Regions from separate parts of the Variovorax durovernensis genome, predicted to be linked through region 2. Evidence: riboswitches for the same ligand, from Rfam matches in the RefSeq annotation. Region 2 holds a riboswitch; the other holds the start of a gene.
What was found. Region 2 has a riboswitch for S-adenosylhomocysteine ahead of metH (methionine synthase). Riboswitches for the same ligand answer to the same signal wherever they lie in the genome.

Region 1: another riboswitch for S-adenosylhomocysteine. It lies ahead of ahcY (adenosylhomocysteinase); the one in region 2 lies ahead of metH (methionine synthase).

What each region holds. Positions count from the first base shown of each region.
Region 1 covers NZ_CDRNCW010000001.1:1,058,504-1,065,596, forward strand. Annotated here, with positions in the region: gene ACWV14_RS04895 (alpha/beta fold hydrolase) at 1-16, opposite strand, end outside; gene phaP (TIGR01841 family phasin) at 37-543, opposite strand; gene ACWV14_RS04905 (hypothetical protein) at 676-1,320, opposite strand; gene ACWV14_RS04910 (hypothetical protein) at 1,463-3,580, opposite strand; S-adenosyl-L-homocysteine riboswitch at 3,773-3,842, shown strand; gene ahcY (adenosylhomocysteinase) at 3,910-5,349, shown strand; gene ACWV14_RS04920 (TlyA family RNA methyltransferase) at 5,360-6,136, shown strand; gene metF (methylenetetrahydrofolate reductase [NAD(P)H]) at 6,147-6,971, shown strand; gene ACWV14_RS04930 (septal ring lytic transglycosylase RlpA family protein) at 7,064-7,093, shown strand, end outside.
Region 2 covers NZ_CDRNCW010000001.1:282,758-289,850, reverse strand. Annotated here, with positions in the region: gene metH (methionine synthase) at 1-2,220, opposite strand, end outside; S-adenosyl-L-homocysteine riboswitch at 2,300-2,375, opposite strand; gene ACWV14_RS01345 (esterase/lipase family protein) at 2,564-3,520, shown strand; gene ACWV14_RS01340 (lipase secretion chaperone) at 3,531-4,469, shown strand; gene ACWV14_RS01335 (PACE efflux transporter) at 4,482-4,919, opposite strand; gene ACWV14_RS01330 (LysR family transcriptional regulator) at 5,039-5,965, shown strand; gene ACWV14_RS01325 (SH3 domain-containing protein) at 5,973-6,638, opposite strand; gene ACWV14_RS01320 (homocysteine S-methyltransferase family protein) at 6,806-7,093, opposite strand, start outside.

The sequences.
Region 1 (7,093 bases), 780 kb from region 2:
GCGATACGGTGGTCATGAGCCGGCCGGGCTTGCTACTTACTTGCGCTGCAGCATCTTCGTGACTTCATCCACGTTGGACTGGATGCGCTGGCGCACCAAGTCGAAGGCGTCGGCCTGCGACTTGGCGGCGAGGTTGGCCAGCTCCTTGATGTCGTCGATGGCGCGCTGGAACGACTGGCGCCCGAGCTCGTCGAGCCTGGCGAGGTTTTCCTTCGGATCCTTGCCCGGCATTTCCTTGGCGGCGGTCTGCCATTCGGTGATGGCGTGCTTGATCATCTCGGTCTGCCGCTGCACCACGGTCTGCAGGCCCTGGTAGGACTTCTCGTTTGCCTGCATCAGCGCCGCCAGGTCCTTGCGGCCGCTTTCCAGCAGCTTGCCGGCGCCACCGGTCAGGTTGAGGTTCTGCAGCCGGTCGGCCATGCCCTTCAGCGGATTGAGCATGTCCGCGGCAGTCGGTGCCGCCTTCTTCGCGCTGGCGGTGCTGTCGCTGCTGCTACTGCTGGCGGTGGTCTTCTTGGCGGCGGCTTTCTTGGCTGTGGCCATGGTGCGGAATCTCCTGTGACGGTGAACGGATGGATGGCGAGGACCGGCCGGACGGCAAAAGTCCATCGCCACGATACGCCGCACCGGCATGCCGCCGCGAAAAAAATGCCTGCGGGATTTCCCTTGGATGGCTTACATCGGCGGCGCGAAGCCGTTTCGGCCCGCGGTCACGCGCAGCGCCGTGGGCGTGCCGTTCTTTTCCTGCGCGTTCACCATCACCTTGGCGCCGGGCACCAGCAGCGCCTCGGTGCCGGGCCGGAACGTGACCACCGGCACGTTGGGCGGCACGATGACGGTCTTTTCGCCGCCCTTGTAGGTCAGCCGCATCTGCTGGCCGCCGCGCACGGACTTCGGCGCCGCGGCCAGGTCGGCGACGGTGGCGTTGGTCATGGTGCTCTCTGGCAGCAGGTCCCAGGGGCGGTGGCCTTCGCCGGTGCCGCGCGCGGCCTCGGGAAACACCACCACTTCGATCGCCTTCTGCGTGCCGTCGGCCTGCGGCATGGCGGCCGTGCCGACGAAGCTGCCGCGCTTGATGTCGGACAGCTTGATGCGATAGACCTCCGACACCGGCATGTCCGCCGGCCGCGCGAGCGAGACGACTTCGCCGCCGCGGTCCTGCACGACGAGCGTCTTCGCGTCGACGCGGACGATGGTGCCGCGGATGCGCACGGGGTCGGAGGTCTGGGCGGATGCGCCGGTCGGCAGCGCGGCGAAGCCCAGGCTGAGGATCGCGGCGGCGAGCAGCGCCCGGCGGTTGTGGGACAGGAAGATCGGCATGGGTGCTTTCGGCGGAGTGGGAGTCGGGGCAATGTACGCCGCGGCGCCGGAATCTGCTGGCGGCCGACTTAGGCCTGAATGAGCAAGGGCCGCATGCCGGTGTTGCGGCATGCGGCCCCGGGACGGGCGACGCGCTGGCGCGTCAGTCGATCAGGCCGATTTCAAGCGCGCCGCCGGTGGCCGGGCTGCGCGCGCCGACCATCGCGAACAGCTTGCTGCTCTGGCTCGAGAAATGGAAGGTCGAGTTGGGGAACCCCGCCGCGCGCATGTTGATCGGGCCGGCGACGCCCATGGAGCCCAGCGTGGCGTTCAGCGTGCCCGCCGTGCCGTCGGGAAGCACACGGGTGCGCGCATAGCTCGATGCGTCGACGGCCGTGCTGCCCCAGCCGCCGTTGGCGGCGCCGCCGCGCGCGGTGACCGTGGGCCAGGCCGCGCGTTCGGGCAGGCCGATGCGGAACACCGACGTGGTGGGCGTCGAGGGCACGATGCCGGCGGAGAGGTAGATGTTCTCGTTGCCCACCCTTGCGATCGCGAAGCTGCCGTGGTCCGACGGATTCGCCACGTTCACGATGTTCCAGGTGTCGACGGTGGCGCCGGGCGACACCGTGTAGGTCAGCAGCGTTGCCGAGGGGCAGGTGTCGATGCGGTAGATCGTGGCGTTGTTGCACAGGTAGAGCGTGGTGCCGCTGTTGGCAACCTGGATCTGCGTGATCGACGAATCGCCGGTGGTCGCCGTCAGGTTGATGCCCAGCCGGTTGTAGACGCCGTCGAGCGCTGCCTGCGTCTTCACCAGCGCGCGCGATGCCACGAAGGGCCGCACGCCGTAGCTCGCCGGCGTGACCTGCGCAACCGCGAACGGGAACGATCCGACCACCGTGTCCGCGGCCAGCCGGAAGCGCGCCGTGTTCACCGGGCTCGTGATGCGGCTGCTGTCGAACACGAAGCTGCCGGCCTCGGCCGTGTCTTCGGCGAAGCTGCCCGAGGCGACGGTGCCGGTTTCGTCGGTCATCTCGTAGCGCTTGCTGTCGAGGTTCAGCGCCAGCGTCTGCCGCGTGCCGTTGGTGGCGTAGACCTTGTAGCGGCCGTTGCGCGCATCGGGCGCCGCGCCGGTGTCGATCAGGTTGAGCTGCAGGTAGCCCTGCGTGTTCGGGTTGCGCGCGCCGACGAGCACCGAGAGCAGGCCGTTCTGCATGGCGAAGTACTTGCTCGTGCCGCTGCCGTTGACGAGCCGGATGCCTTCGGGCTGCTGCGCAAACGTGCCGCCCACCGGCATCGTCAGGCTGCCGTAGGTGCCGTCCGTGCCGGTGGACGTGCGCACCGAGTTCGCGGTGTCGATCAGGTTGCTGCCCCAGCTGCCCGTGGTCGACGCGCCGACACCGCGGGTGGTGGGCCAGCTGGAGGACTCGGGCAGGGCGATGCGCATGAACTGCATGGCCGGCGCCAGGTTGACGCCCCCGGCGAGATAGACGTTCTGGCCGCCGATTCGCGCCATGCGGAAGTTGGCGACGTCGCTGCTGTTGGTGACGTTGGTGCCGACCCAGGTGTCGTCGGCGCCGGCCGCTACCGCATAGGTGCGCTTCGAGGCTGCCGGGCAGAGATCGATCTTGTAGATGATCGCGTCGTTGCACATCTCCAGCACCGTGCCGCTGCCCGAGAGGCGCATGGCCAGCAACGTCGAGTCCTGCGCGCCGCCGGGGCTGCGCGTCACGCTGAAGCGGTTGTAGGTGCCGTCCAGCAGCGCCGCGGTGTTGACGAAGTCGCGCGCCGCCACGAAAGGCTGCGCGGCGTAGGCCGCGGGGCTCGAGTACGCCGTCTGGAACGGGAACGCGCCGACGACCACGTCCGCCGCCACGCGAAAGCGCGCCGTGTTGGCGGCCGTGGTGATGCGGCTGCTGGCGAAGACGTAGGTGCCGGGCTCGGTGAAGTCTTCGGCGAAGGTGCCGGACTCGGCCGCGCCGAGGTTGTCCGTCATCGTGTAGCTGCCGGCGTCGAAGTCGAGCGCCAGCTGCTGCTGGGTGCCGTTGGATGCATAGACGCGGTAGGTGCCGCTGCGCGCGTCGGCGCCGGCCAGTGCGGCCTTGCTTGCCCTGGCCGCCGGCGCGGACTCGGGCGCTGCCGCCGGGGCCTGCGCCTGCTGCCCGGCATCCAGGCCCGCCAGCGGCAGGCCGCCGCCCGCGCCGCCACCACTGCTGCCTCCGCCCCCGCAGGCCGCCAGCAAGGCGGCCAGTCCACAACCCGCGAGATATCTCGTCATCCTCATGTTGAGCCCTCTTCTTTGTCTGATGGGCCCGGCAGCGAGCCGGCTGGCTACTGAACCGAACCTGAGCAAATCGTAAAAAGAGGGGGCTTTAACGTTGAGGCTGGCAAATGTCAGCCGAAGACGGCAGAAGATGGTCGAAATTGGTGCAAATCCCCGAGGTTGGCGCGGCCGCTCGCCCCGTCTACAATGCCCCGTCCCGAGGAGCGTTGCAGCGCCGCCAGGCGTGAGGCTCGGATCCACATCGCAACCACGCTCACCCGCTGTTCTCGCGGTGAGTCCTTTTCCCCGAACGCAGTGGCATCTTTCAAACCAGTTTTGTTGGAGTTCTCATGAGCGCTGTTCTCAAGCCCACCCCCGTTTCGACCGCCGACCAGGCGATCGCCGACCTGTCCCTCGCTGCCTGGGGCCGCAAGGAAATCCGCATCGCGGAAACCGAAATGCCCGGCCTGATGGCCATCCGCGAAGAGTTCTCGAAGGCGCAGCCGCTGAAGGGCGCGCGCATCACGGGCTCGCTGCACATGACCATCCAGACGGCCGTGCTGATCGAGACGCTGCAGGCCCTGGGCGCCGAAGTGCGCTGGGCCTCGTGCAACATCTTCTCGACGCAGGACCACGCCGCCGCCGCCATCGCCGAAAAGGGCACGCCGGTGTTCGCCATCAAGGGCGAGTCGCTGAAGGACTACTGGGACTACACCCACGCCATCTTCGACTTCGGCCCCAAGGGCTCGAAGGGCGAAGGCCCGAACATGATCCTGGACGACGGCGGCGACGCCACGCTGCTGATGCACCTGGGCCAGCGTGCCGAGAAGGACCAGAGCGTGCTGGCCAACCCGACCAGCGAAGAAGAGCGCATCCTGTATGCAGCCATCAAGGCCAAGCTGGCCGTCGATTCGACCTGGTACACCCGCAAGTCCGCCGAAATCATCGGCGTGACCGAGGAAACGACCACCGGCGTGCACCGCCTGAACGAAATGTCGGCCAAGGGCACGCTGCTGTTCCGCGCCATCAACGTGAACGACTCGGTCACCAAGAGCAAGTTCGACAACCTGTACGGCTGCCGCGAGTCCCTGGTGGACGGCATCAAGCGCGCGACCGACGTGATGATCGCCGGCAAGGTGGCTTGCGTGGCCGGCTACGGCGACGTGGGCAAGGGCTCGGCACAGGCGCTGCGCGCGCTGTCGGCGCAAGTGTGGGTCACCGAGATCGACCCGATCAACGCCCTGCAGGCCGCGATGGAAGGCTACAAGGTCGTGACGATGGAGTACGCAGCCGACAAGGCCGACATCTTCGTGACGACCACGGGTAACAAGGACGTGATCACGCACGACACCATGGTCAAGATGAAGGACCAGGCCATCGTCTGCAACATCGGCCACTTCGACAACGAGATCGACGTCGCTTCGATCGAGAAGTACGAGTGGGAAGAAATCAAGCCGCAGGTCGACCACATCACCTTCCCGGACGGCAAGAAGATCATCCTGCTGGCCAAGGGCCGCCTCGTGAACCTGGGCTGCGGCACGGGCCACCCGAGCTTCGTGATGTCGTCGTCGTTCGCGAACCAGACCATCGCCCAGATCGAGCTGTTCACCAAGCCCGACGCCTACGAGGCCGGCAAGGTCTACGTGCTGCCCAAGCACCTCGACGAGAAGGTCGCGCGCCTGCACCTGAAGAAGGTCGGCGCCATGCTCACCGAGCTGACCGACGCGCAGGCCGCCTACATCGGCGTGAGCAAGAACGGTCCGTACAAGCCGGACACGTACCGCTACTGATCGACAGCGCATGCGCGCCGATCAACTGTTGGTGGAGCGCGGCCTGGCCGCGTCGCGTTCGCAGGCCGTGCGGCTCATCGCCGGCGGCATGCGCTGGCGCGACGCGGGCACGAGCGACGCGTGGCGCAACGTCGCCAAGAACAAGGACGAAGTGCCCGAGTCGGCCGAGCTCGAGCTGGTCGACGCGGCCGAGGCGCGCTATGTGTCGCGCGGCGGCCTCAAGCTCGAAGGCGCGCTGGCCGCGAGCGGTGTCGATCCGGCCGGCAAGCTGTGCCTCGACGTGGGCCAGTCGACCGGCGGCTTCACGGACTGCCTGCTGCAGCGCGGCGCCACGAAAGTGGTGGGTGTCGACGTCGGCCACGGGCAGCTGCATGCGAAGCTGCGCGAGGACGAGCGCGTGGTGCCCATCGAGGGTGTCAATGCGCGCGCGCTGTCGCCCGACGACCTCGGGGAAGAAGGCGAGTCGCGCTTCGACCTGATCGTGGGCGACCTGTCGTTCATCTCGCTCACGCTGGTGCTGCCGGCGGTGGTCGAGTTCCTGGCGGACGACGGCCGCCTGCTGATGCTGGTCAAGCCGCAGTTCGAACTGCAGCCGGGCCAGGTCGGCAAGGGCGGCATCGTGCGCGACGAAGCCATGTATGCGGTGGTCGAGAAGCGCCTGCGCGACGCCTGCGAGGCCCTCGGCCTGCGCGTGCTGCAGTGGTTCGACAGCCCGATCGCCGGCGGCGACGGCAACCGCGAGTTTTTCATTCACGCCGTGCGCGCTGTTCACGCGAACGGCTCCTAAGGAGACGCAGGTGCGCCTTCCGCTGAGTTTCGAATTCTTCCCGACCAAGACGCCCGAAGGCGCGGTCAAGCTGCGCGCCGTGCGCCAGCAGCTGTATGCGCGCAAGCCGCAGTTCTGCTCGGTCACCTACGGCGCGGGCGGTTCCACGCACCAGGGCACCTTCGGTGCGGTGCAGGAGATCCTGTCCGAGGGCGTGGACGCGGCGAGCCACTTCTCGTGCATCGGCGCCACGCGCGCCACGGTGCGCGAGCAGCTCGCCGAGCTCAAGGCCATGGGCGTCAAGCGCCTGGTGGCGCTGCGCGGCGACCTGCCGAGCGGCTACGGCATCGGCGGCGAGTTCCAGTATGCGAGCGACCTGGTCGCCTTCATCCGCGAGGAGACCGGCCGCGACTTCCACATCGAGGTGGCCTGCTACCCCGAGATCCATCCGCAGGCCCGCTCGCCCGAAGCCGACCTGCAGGCCTTCGCCGCCAAGGTGAAGGCGGGCGCCGATTCGGCGATCACGCAGTACTTCTTCAGCCCCGATGCGTACTTCCGCTTCGTCGACGACGCGCGCAGGCTGGGGCTCGACACGCCCATCGTGCCGGGCATCATGCCGATCACCAGCTCGACGCAGCTCATGCGCTTCTCGGATGCCTGCGGCGCCGAGATCCCGCGCTGGATCCGCCTGCGCCTGCAGGGCTTCGGCGACGACACGGCGTCGATCAAATCGTTCGGCCTCGACGTGGTCACGGACCTGTGCGCGCGACTGGCCGAGGGCGGCGCGCCGGCGATGCACTTCTACACGATGAACCAGTCGACCGCGACGCTGGCTCTGCTGGAGCGCCTCGATTGAGAGGGCGCGCGGCCGGAGCGACGGCAGCGTCGCTGCGAGGGGCGCTGCACGCGGCCCTCGTGGCCGCGACCTGCGCCCTCGTGGGCTGCGCCATGCCGCCCGCCACCGATGCCGAAGGCGGC
Region 2 (7,093 bases):
GTAGTCCTTCAGGCCGCTCGCCTTGGGCGCGACGAAGTCGGCCAGGCAGCGGCTCGGGCGCATCACGCCGTCGATCACCTGCTTCTCGGTCTGCTGGCGCATGCCGTACCAGGTGAGCGCGACCTCGCTGCGCGTCTCGTCGGTGTAGAGCTCGATGTCGTCGTCGTTCACCGTGTTGGCGGGCCAGAAGCCGACGATGCCGCTCGCGCTGAGCCAGCGGCCTTCGATCAGGCGCTTGAGCATGCGCTGGCCGTCGGCGTATACGCGCACGGCCTCGGTGCCGACGATCTCGTCCTTCAGGATGGCCGGGAACGGGCCGGCCAGGTCCCAGGTCTGGAAGAACGGGCCCCAGTCGATGTACTTGGCAAGCTCGGTCAGGTCGAAGTTCCTGAACACGCGCCGGCCGATGAACTTGGGGCAAGGCGGCGTGTAGTTCGACCAGTCGATCGGCGTCTTGTTGGCGCGCACCTTGGCCAGCGGCCACAGTGGCACTTGCTTCTTGTTGGCGTGCTGGTGGCGCACCTTCTCGTAGTCGGCGTTGATCTCGTCGATGTACGCGGTGGCCTGGTCGCTCAGCAGGCTCTGCGCCACGCTCACGCTGCGCGAGGCGTCGGGCACGTAGACCACCGGGCCTTCGTAGTGCGGCGCGATCTTCACCGCCGTGTGCACGCGGCTGGTGGTGGCGCCGCCGATGAGCAGCGGAATCTTCTTGATGCGGAAGTGGTCGTCCTTCTGCATCTCGCCGGCCACGTACTGCATTTCTTCGAGGCTCGGCGTGATCAGGCCCGACAGGCCCACGATGTCCGCGCCCTCGACCTTCGCCTTGGCGAGAATTTCGTGGCACGGGACCATCACGCCCATGTTCACCACTTCGAAGTTGTTGCACTGGAGCACGACGGTGACGATGTTCTTGCCGATGTCGTGCACGTCGCCCTTCACGGTGGCGATGATGATCTTGCCCTTGGTGCGCACGTCGCGGCCCGCGGCCTCGTCCTGGCGCTTTTCTTCCTCGATGTAGGGAATGAGGTGGGCCACGGCCGACTTCATGACGCGCGCCGACTTCACCACCTGCGGCAGGAACATCTTGCCCTGGCCGAACAGGTCGCCCACGATGTTCATGCCGTCCATCAGCGGGCCTTCGATCACGTGCAGCGGGCGGCCGCCCTTCGCAAGGATCTGCTGGTAGGCCTCTTCGGTGTCTTCGACGATGAAGTCGGTGATGCCGTGCACCATCGCGTGCGACAGGCGCTGGTTGACGTGCACCGGGTTCTCGGGCGTGCCGCGCCATTCGAGCTTCTTGCTGTCGTCCTTGGCGCCGCTCTTGGCGGTTTCGGCCACCTCGACGAGGCGCTCGCCGGCGTCGGGGCGGCGGTTGAGCACCACGTCTTCCACGCGCTCGCGCAGGGTCGGCTCCAGGTCGTCGTACACGCCCACCATGCCGGCGTTGACGATCCCCATGTCCATGCCGGCCTTGATTGCGTGGTACAGGAACACGGTGTGGATCGCCTCGCGCACCGGGTCGTTGCCGCGGAAGCTGAAGCTCACGTTGCTCACGCCGCCCGACACCTTGGCGCCCGGCAGGTTCTGCTTGATCCAGCGCACGGCGTTGATGAAGTCGACCGCGTAGTTGTCGTGTTCCTCGATGCCGGTGGCAATGGCAAAGATGTTCGGGTCGAAGATGATGTCCTCGGGCGGGAAGCCCACCTCGTCGACCAGGATGCGGTAGGCGCGCTCGCAGATCTCGATCTTGCGCGCGTAGGTGTCGGCCTGGCCCTTCTCGTCGAAGGCCATGACCACTGCGGCGGCGCCGTAGCGCTTGACCAGCTTGGCCTCGTGCTTGAACTTGTCGACGCCCTCCTTCATGGAGATGGAGTTGACGATGCCCTTGCCCTGGATGCAGCGCAGGCCGGCCTCGATGACTTCCCACTTCGAGCTGTCGACCATCACCGGCACGCGCGCGATGTCGGGTTCGCTGGCAATGAGGTTCAGGAAGCGGACCATGGCTGCCTTGCTGTCGAGCATGGCCTCGTCCATGTTGATGTCGATCACCTGCGCGCCGTTCTCGACCTGCTGGCGCGCCACGGCCAATGCTTCTTCGAACTGGCCGTTGAGGATCATCCGCGCGAAGGCCTTGGAGCCGGTGACGTTGGTGCGCTCGCCGATGTTGACGAACAGCGTGCCTTCGCCGATGGCGACCGGCTCGAGGCCGGACAGCTTCATGGGCGGGGGTGCCAGGGGGGCGGAATCGGGGGTAGCTGGAGCGGAAATCTGGGACATGGCCTCACCTGCGGAAGAGTCGAACAGGCGAGCGTCGTTGTCGCCCCAAGCCTGACGGCGGGCCGCTGTGGCCCGCCGCTGCAACGCTCCTTGGGAAGGCGAGCATTTTAGGGCGATTCAACCCGCCACGGGGAAAACCCCAGTTTCCATTCCCGCCCGCATCCACAGAATGCGGCCACCGTTTCCGAACGAACGTTCGTTTTTTTCAACCGACGCAAGGGAGTGCCGGATGGCGATGAAGTGGAATGTGGTTCTTTGCTGCGGGCTTGCCGCGGCGACGATGGCGATGACCCCCTTGGCCCGTGCGGCCGCCAGCGCCGGCTCGACGCTGGTGACGGCCCGGGCGGCCTCCGACGAGGCGAAGACCAGATACCCCATCGTGCTGGTCCACGGCCTGCTGGGCTTCGACAACCTGCTGGGCGTCGACTACTTCTACGGCATTCCCGACAAGCTGGCCGGCGCCGGCGCGCGGGTGTATGTAGCGCAGGTGTCGGGCACCAACACCTCGGAGATCCGCGGCGAGCAGCTGCTGCAGGAGCTCAAGACCATCCGCGCGCTGGAAAAGAACCCGACGCTCAAGTTCAACCTGATCGGGCATTCCCAAGGCGCGCCCACGGTGCGCTATGTGGCGGCGGTGGCGCCCGACATGGTGGCGTCGGTCACCTCGGTGGGCGGCGCGAATGGCGGCTCCAAGGTGGCCGACCTGCTCGCCAGGCTGCCCGAGGGCGGCATAGCGCAAGGCGTGGTCGTCAAGGCCGTGGGGCTGCTGACCAGCGTGATCGGCTTCCTCTCGGGCAAGGACCCGAGCCAGCTGCCGGAAGTCCCGCTGAACGCGCTGGCCTCGCTGACCACGGCAGGCGGCGCGGCCTTCGACGCCAAGTTCCCGCAGGGACGGCCCGCGCAGGGCTCGTCGTGCAGCGTGAAGAGCGGCGCGGCGGTGGTGAACGGCGTGCGCTACTACTCGTGGTCGGGCGTGTCGACCGGCTTCAGCCTGTTCGACCCGAGCGACGCGCCGCTGTCGGCGCTGGGCACCCTCGCCTTCTTCGGCGAGGACAACGACGGCCTGCTCGCCACCTGCACCACGCGGCTCGGCACCCACCTGGGCGACTACCGCCAGAACCACCTCGACGAGGTCAACCAGGTGCTGGGCAACACCTATGGCAGCCAGTTCCCGTACTACGAGAAGAAGGTGCCGGAGCTCTTCAAGGACCAGGCCGCGCGGCTGAAGAGCGCGGGCCTCTGAGGCGCCGGCCGTGGGAAAGCGGTGGGTGCCCTGGGCGGCGGGCGGCGCGGTTCTGCTCGCGGTAGGCGGCGGCTGGCTCGCGAGCCTCCCCGACGAAGACGGCCCCATCGCCGCCGAACGCGGGCCTGCCGTGGCGACCACCGCCACGGCCAGCCCCGAGCCACGGCCGGCACAGACTGCAACAGCAGCCGCCGTGCCCGACGCCCTGCTGAACAGCTCGCTCATCTCCATCTTCGACCAGGTGCTGTCCGAGGCGCAGGCCGACAACAAGGCCGCCTTCATGGCCAAGGCCCCCGCCCTGCTGGCCAAGTACCTGCGCGAGGACTGGCGCGTGCGCGCGCTCGGACTGCTCGAACGCTATGTCGACATGCAGGAGGCCCTGACGTCGATGCCGCCGCCCGCGCCCGGCGACCCCGCGCAACTGCGCCGCGCCCTGCAGGCGCGCGAGGCGATGCGCCGGCGCTATTTCGCGCCAGAGGAAATCGAAGGCCTGTTCGGCGACCAGATCCGCCAGGACAACTTCATGGCCGACAAGCTGGAATTGCTCGCCAACGCTGCCCTGACGCCCGAGCAGCGCAACGCTGCCTTGAAGCAAAGCGAGCAGGCATGGCTGTCGCCGGAACAGCGCGAAGTGCGCCGGGAAGCCGTCGCCCATGCCGACGTGATGCAGCAGACCGCCGCGCTCGAGGCGCGAGGCGCGAGCCCGCAGGAGCGCTTTGCCGCGCGCAGCGAGGCCTACGGCTACGAAGTGGCCCGCAACCTCGCGGCGCTCGACCAGGAAAACCAGGACTGGAATTCGCGGCTTGACCGCTACGCAGCGGCGTCCGAGGCCGAACAGGCCCAGTTGCGCGAAACCCTCTTCAATGAAACCGAGCGCCTGCGCCTGAGCGGCGCGCTGGCGATGCGCTCGGCCGCGGCGCACAAACCCGCGCCGCCGGGCGGCCAGTAGGCCGCCGGCCCGTCAGGCCGGCTGCGCCTCGCCCATGGCCGAGGCCGGCAGGCCGAACACGCGGTCGAAGGCCCAGTTGAAGACGAAGGTGTAGACCAGGAAGAACACCACCAGGCCCAGGTCCATCACCAGCGCCTGCCAGAGCGACACGCCCAGGCCCCAGGCGAACATCGGCACCAGGAAGGCGATCAGCCCGCCCTCGAAGCCGATGGCATGGGCGATGCGGCGGCGCACGCTGCGCCCGCGCACTGCCTGGCGCGACTCCCAGCGCTCGAACAAGGCGTTGAACGCCAGGTTCCAGAGCACCGCGATGACCGATGCAGCCACCGCCAGCACGCCGGAGTGGCCCAGCCCGGCGTCGGTCATCAATGCCAGGCCGGCGCTGGCGGCAACGATGGCGATCCCTTCGTAAAGGGAGATGTAGACAACACGACGACGAAGCCCCTGCATGATTTTTCCTCTTACGTTTTGAATGGATGAAGCGATGGGTAGACTTTATGTGTCTTTTGCTGATATAAAAAGTTAACTTATTTCAGGTTTACTGATAGATCGACCCGAAAGCGCAAGCCATGGCCTTCACCAGCGACAACGTCGAAGTCTTCCTGGCCGTGATCGACCACGGCTCCTTTTCGGCGGCGGCCCGGGCGCTGCGCCGTGTGCCTTCGGCCGTGAGCATGGCCATCGCCAACCTCGAGGCCGAGCTTGATCTGCCGCTGTTCGACCGCAAGGGCCGCGAGCCCCAGCCCACCGCCGCCGCGCGCTCGCTGGAGCCGCAGGCGCGCATGCTGGCGACCCAGCTCAAGCAACTGCAGGTGCAGGCCCTCGCGCTGACCCAGGGCCTGGAAGACCGGCTCACGCTGGCCATCGCGCCCGAGTTGCTGGCCGCGCCGTGGAGCGGGCCGCTGGCCACGCTGGCGCAGGAATATCCGCTGCTGCAGGTCGAAGTGCTGGCCGCCCCGCAGGCCGATGCGCTCGAATTGCTCCACAGCGGCCGCGCTCAACTGGCGCTGGTGTTCGAACGCCCCAGCCTCGACGGCCGCGAAGGCTTCCAGGAAGTCGGCAGCGACCTCATGGTGGCAGTGATGGCGCCCGACCACCCGGTGCTGCTCGCCGCCCCCGGCGGCAAGCTGCGCGAGGACCACCTGACGAACACGCGGCAGATCGTGGTGGCCGGGCGCGACCTTGCCACCAGCGACCCGCGCTTCGTGTTCGCCCGCCACATCTGGCGCACCGACAACGCGCTGGCCGCGCTGAGCCTCATCACCGCCGGGCTGGGCTGGGGCTGGCTGCAGCGCAACTTCGCGCGGCCTCATGTGGCGGCAGGTGCGCTGGTGGAAATTCCGTTCGAAAACCTCAGCAACGGGCTCGACCTGTGGGTCGACGTGGTGTGGTCACGCGAGCGCCCGCTCGGCCTGGGGGCGCAGCGCTTCGTGTCGCTGATCGGGCGGGATCGCCGGCCCCCCGGCGAATGCGGCCCCAAGACCGGCGGCGGCTGACGTCCGGTCAGGGCCGGTGGCCACCTCCACCGCCGCCATGATGGCCGCCCCCACCGCCGGGATGCGGCATGCCGGGCGGCGGCCCGGGCCGGAAACCCGGATGCGGCCGTGGCGGCCTGAAGCCGGGATCGATGGGGGGACGGATGCCGGGCGGAGGCGGCGGACGCACGCCCGGCCCCGGCGGCCGGAAGCCCGGTCCCGGCCAGGGGCGCGGCTGCCATCCCGGCCTGATTGGCGGCGGCGGCCGCCAGCCGGCCACCGGCGGCGGCGGCATGCCGCCCCACCAGCGCCGGTCACCGTACCAGGAGCGGTCACGGTAATAGTTGCCCCAGTAGCTGCCAATGGCGAAGCCGATGATCGGCACGCCGATCACCGCGCCGTAGGTGGCCAGCGGCACGCGCTGGTCCTGGTAGGCGTAGTCGAGGTTGCGCGCCCAGACCCAGCCGCGCCCGCCGTCGGGCAGCACCACGTCGCACCAGCCATAGCCGCTGGTGCAGCCGACCACCTCGAGCGGCTGGCCGGGCGCCAGGCGCGCCACCAGCGGATAGTCGCCCGACGGGCCGGCCCGCAGGTTCACGGCGCCGCGCGTGAAAGCCTGCTGCGCCGCCGCCGAAAGCGGCAGCACCAAGGCGAACGCGGCGATGCCGGCCCAGCGTTGTGCGAATGAGTTCATGGCAAGGCTCCTTGCGCCCAGCCTATGCCGGGGCCCCAAGCCCGTCAATCAGCGTGGGCCCGATTCGAGGAACACCGAGGAACCGGCTCCGCCAGGCTTCAGGTGTTGCCCCCGGCATGGGGAAGGCGCAGCGACACGAAGTGCGCGAAGCCTGGGGACGAGCCTCTTTATGCCGCCTCGCGGTAGAAACCGGCGCTGTTGGAGCCCAGCGCGCGGCCCTGCATCGGTGCCACGGCCTGGCCGATGGCTGCAATGTGGTCCGGCGTGGTGCCGCAGCAGCCGCCCACGATGTTCACCAGCCCCTCGGCCGCGAACTCGTGCAGCAGGCGCGAGGTGACGTCGGGCGTCTCGTCGAAACCCGTGTCGCTCATCGGGTTGGGCAGGCCGGCGTTCGGGTAGCAGCTGATGAAGGTGTCGCCGGCCACGCGCGCCAGCTCCTGGATATAGGGGCGCAT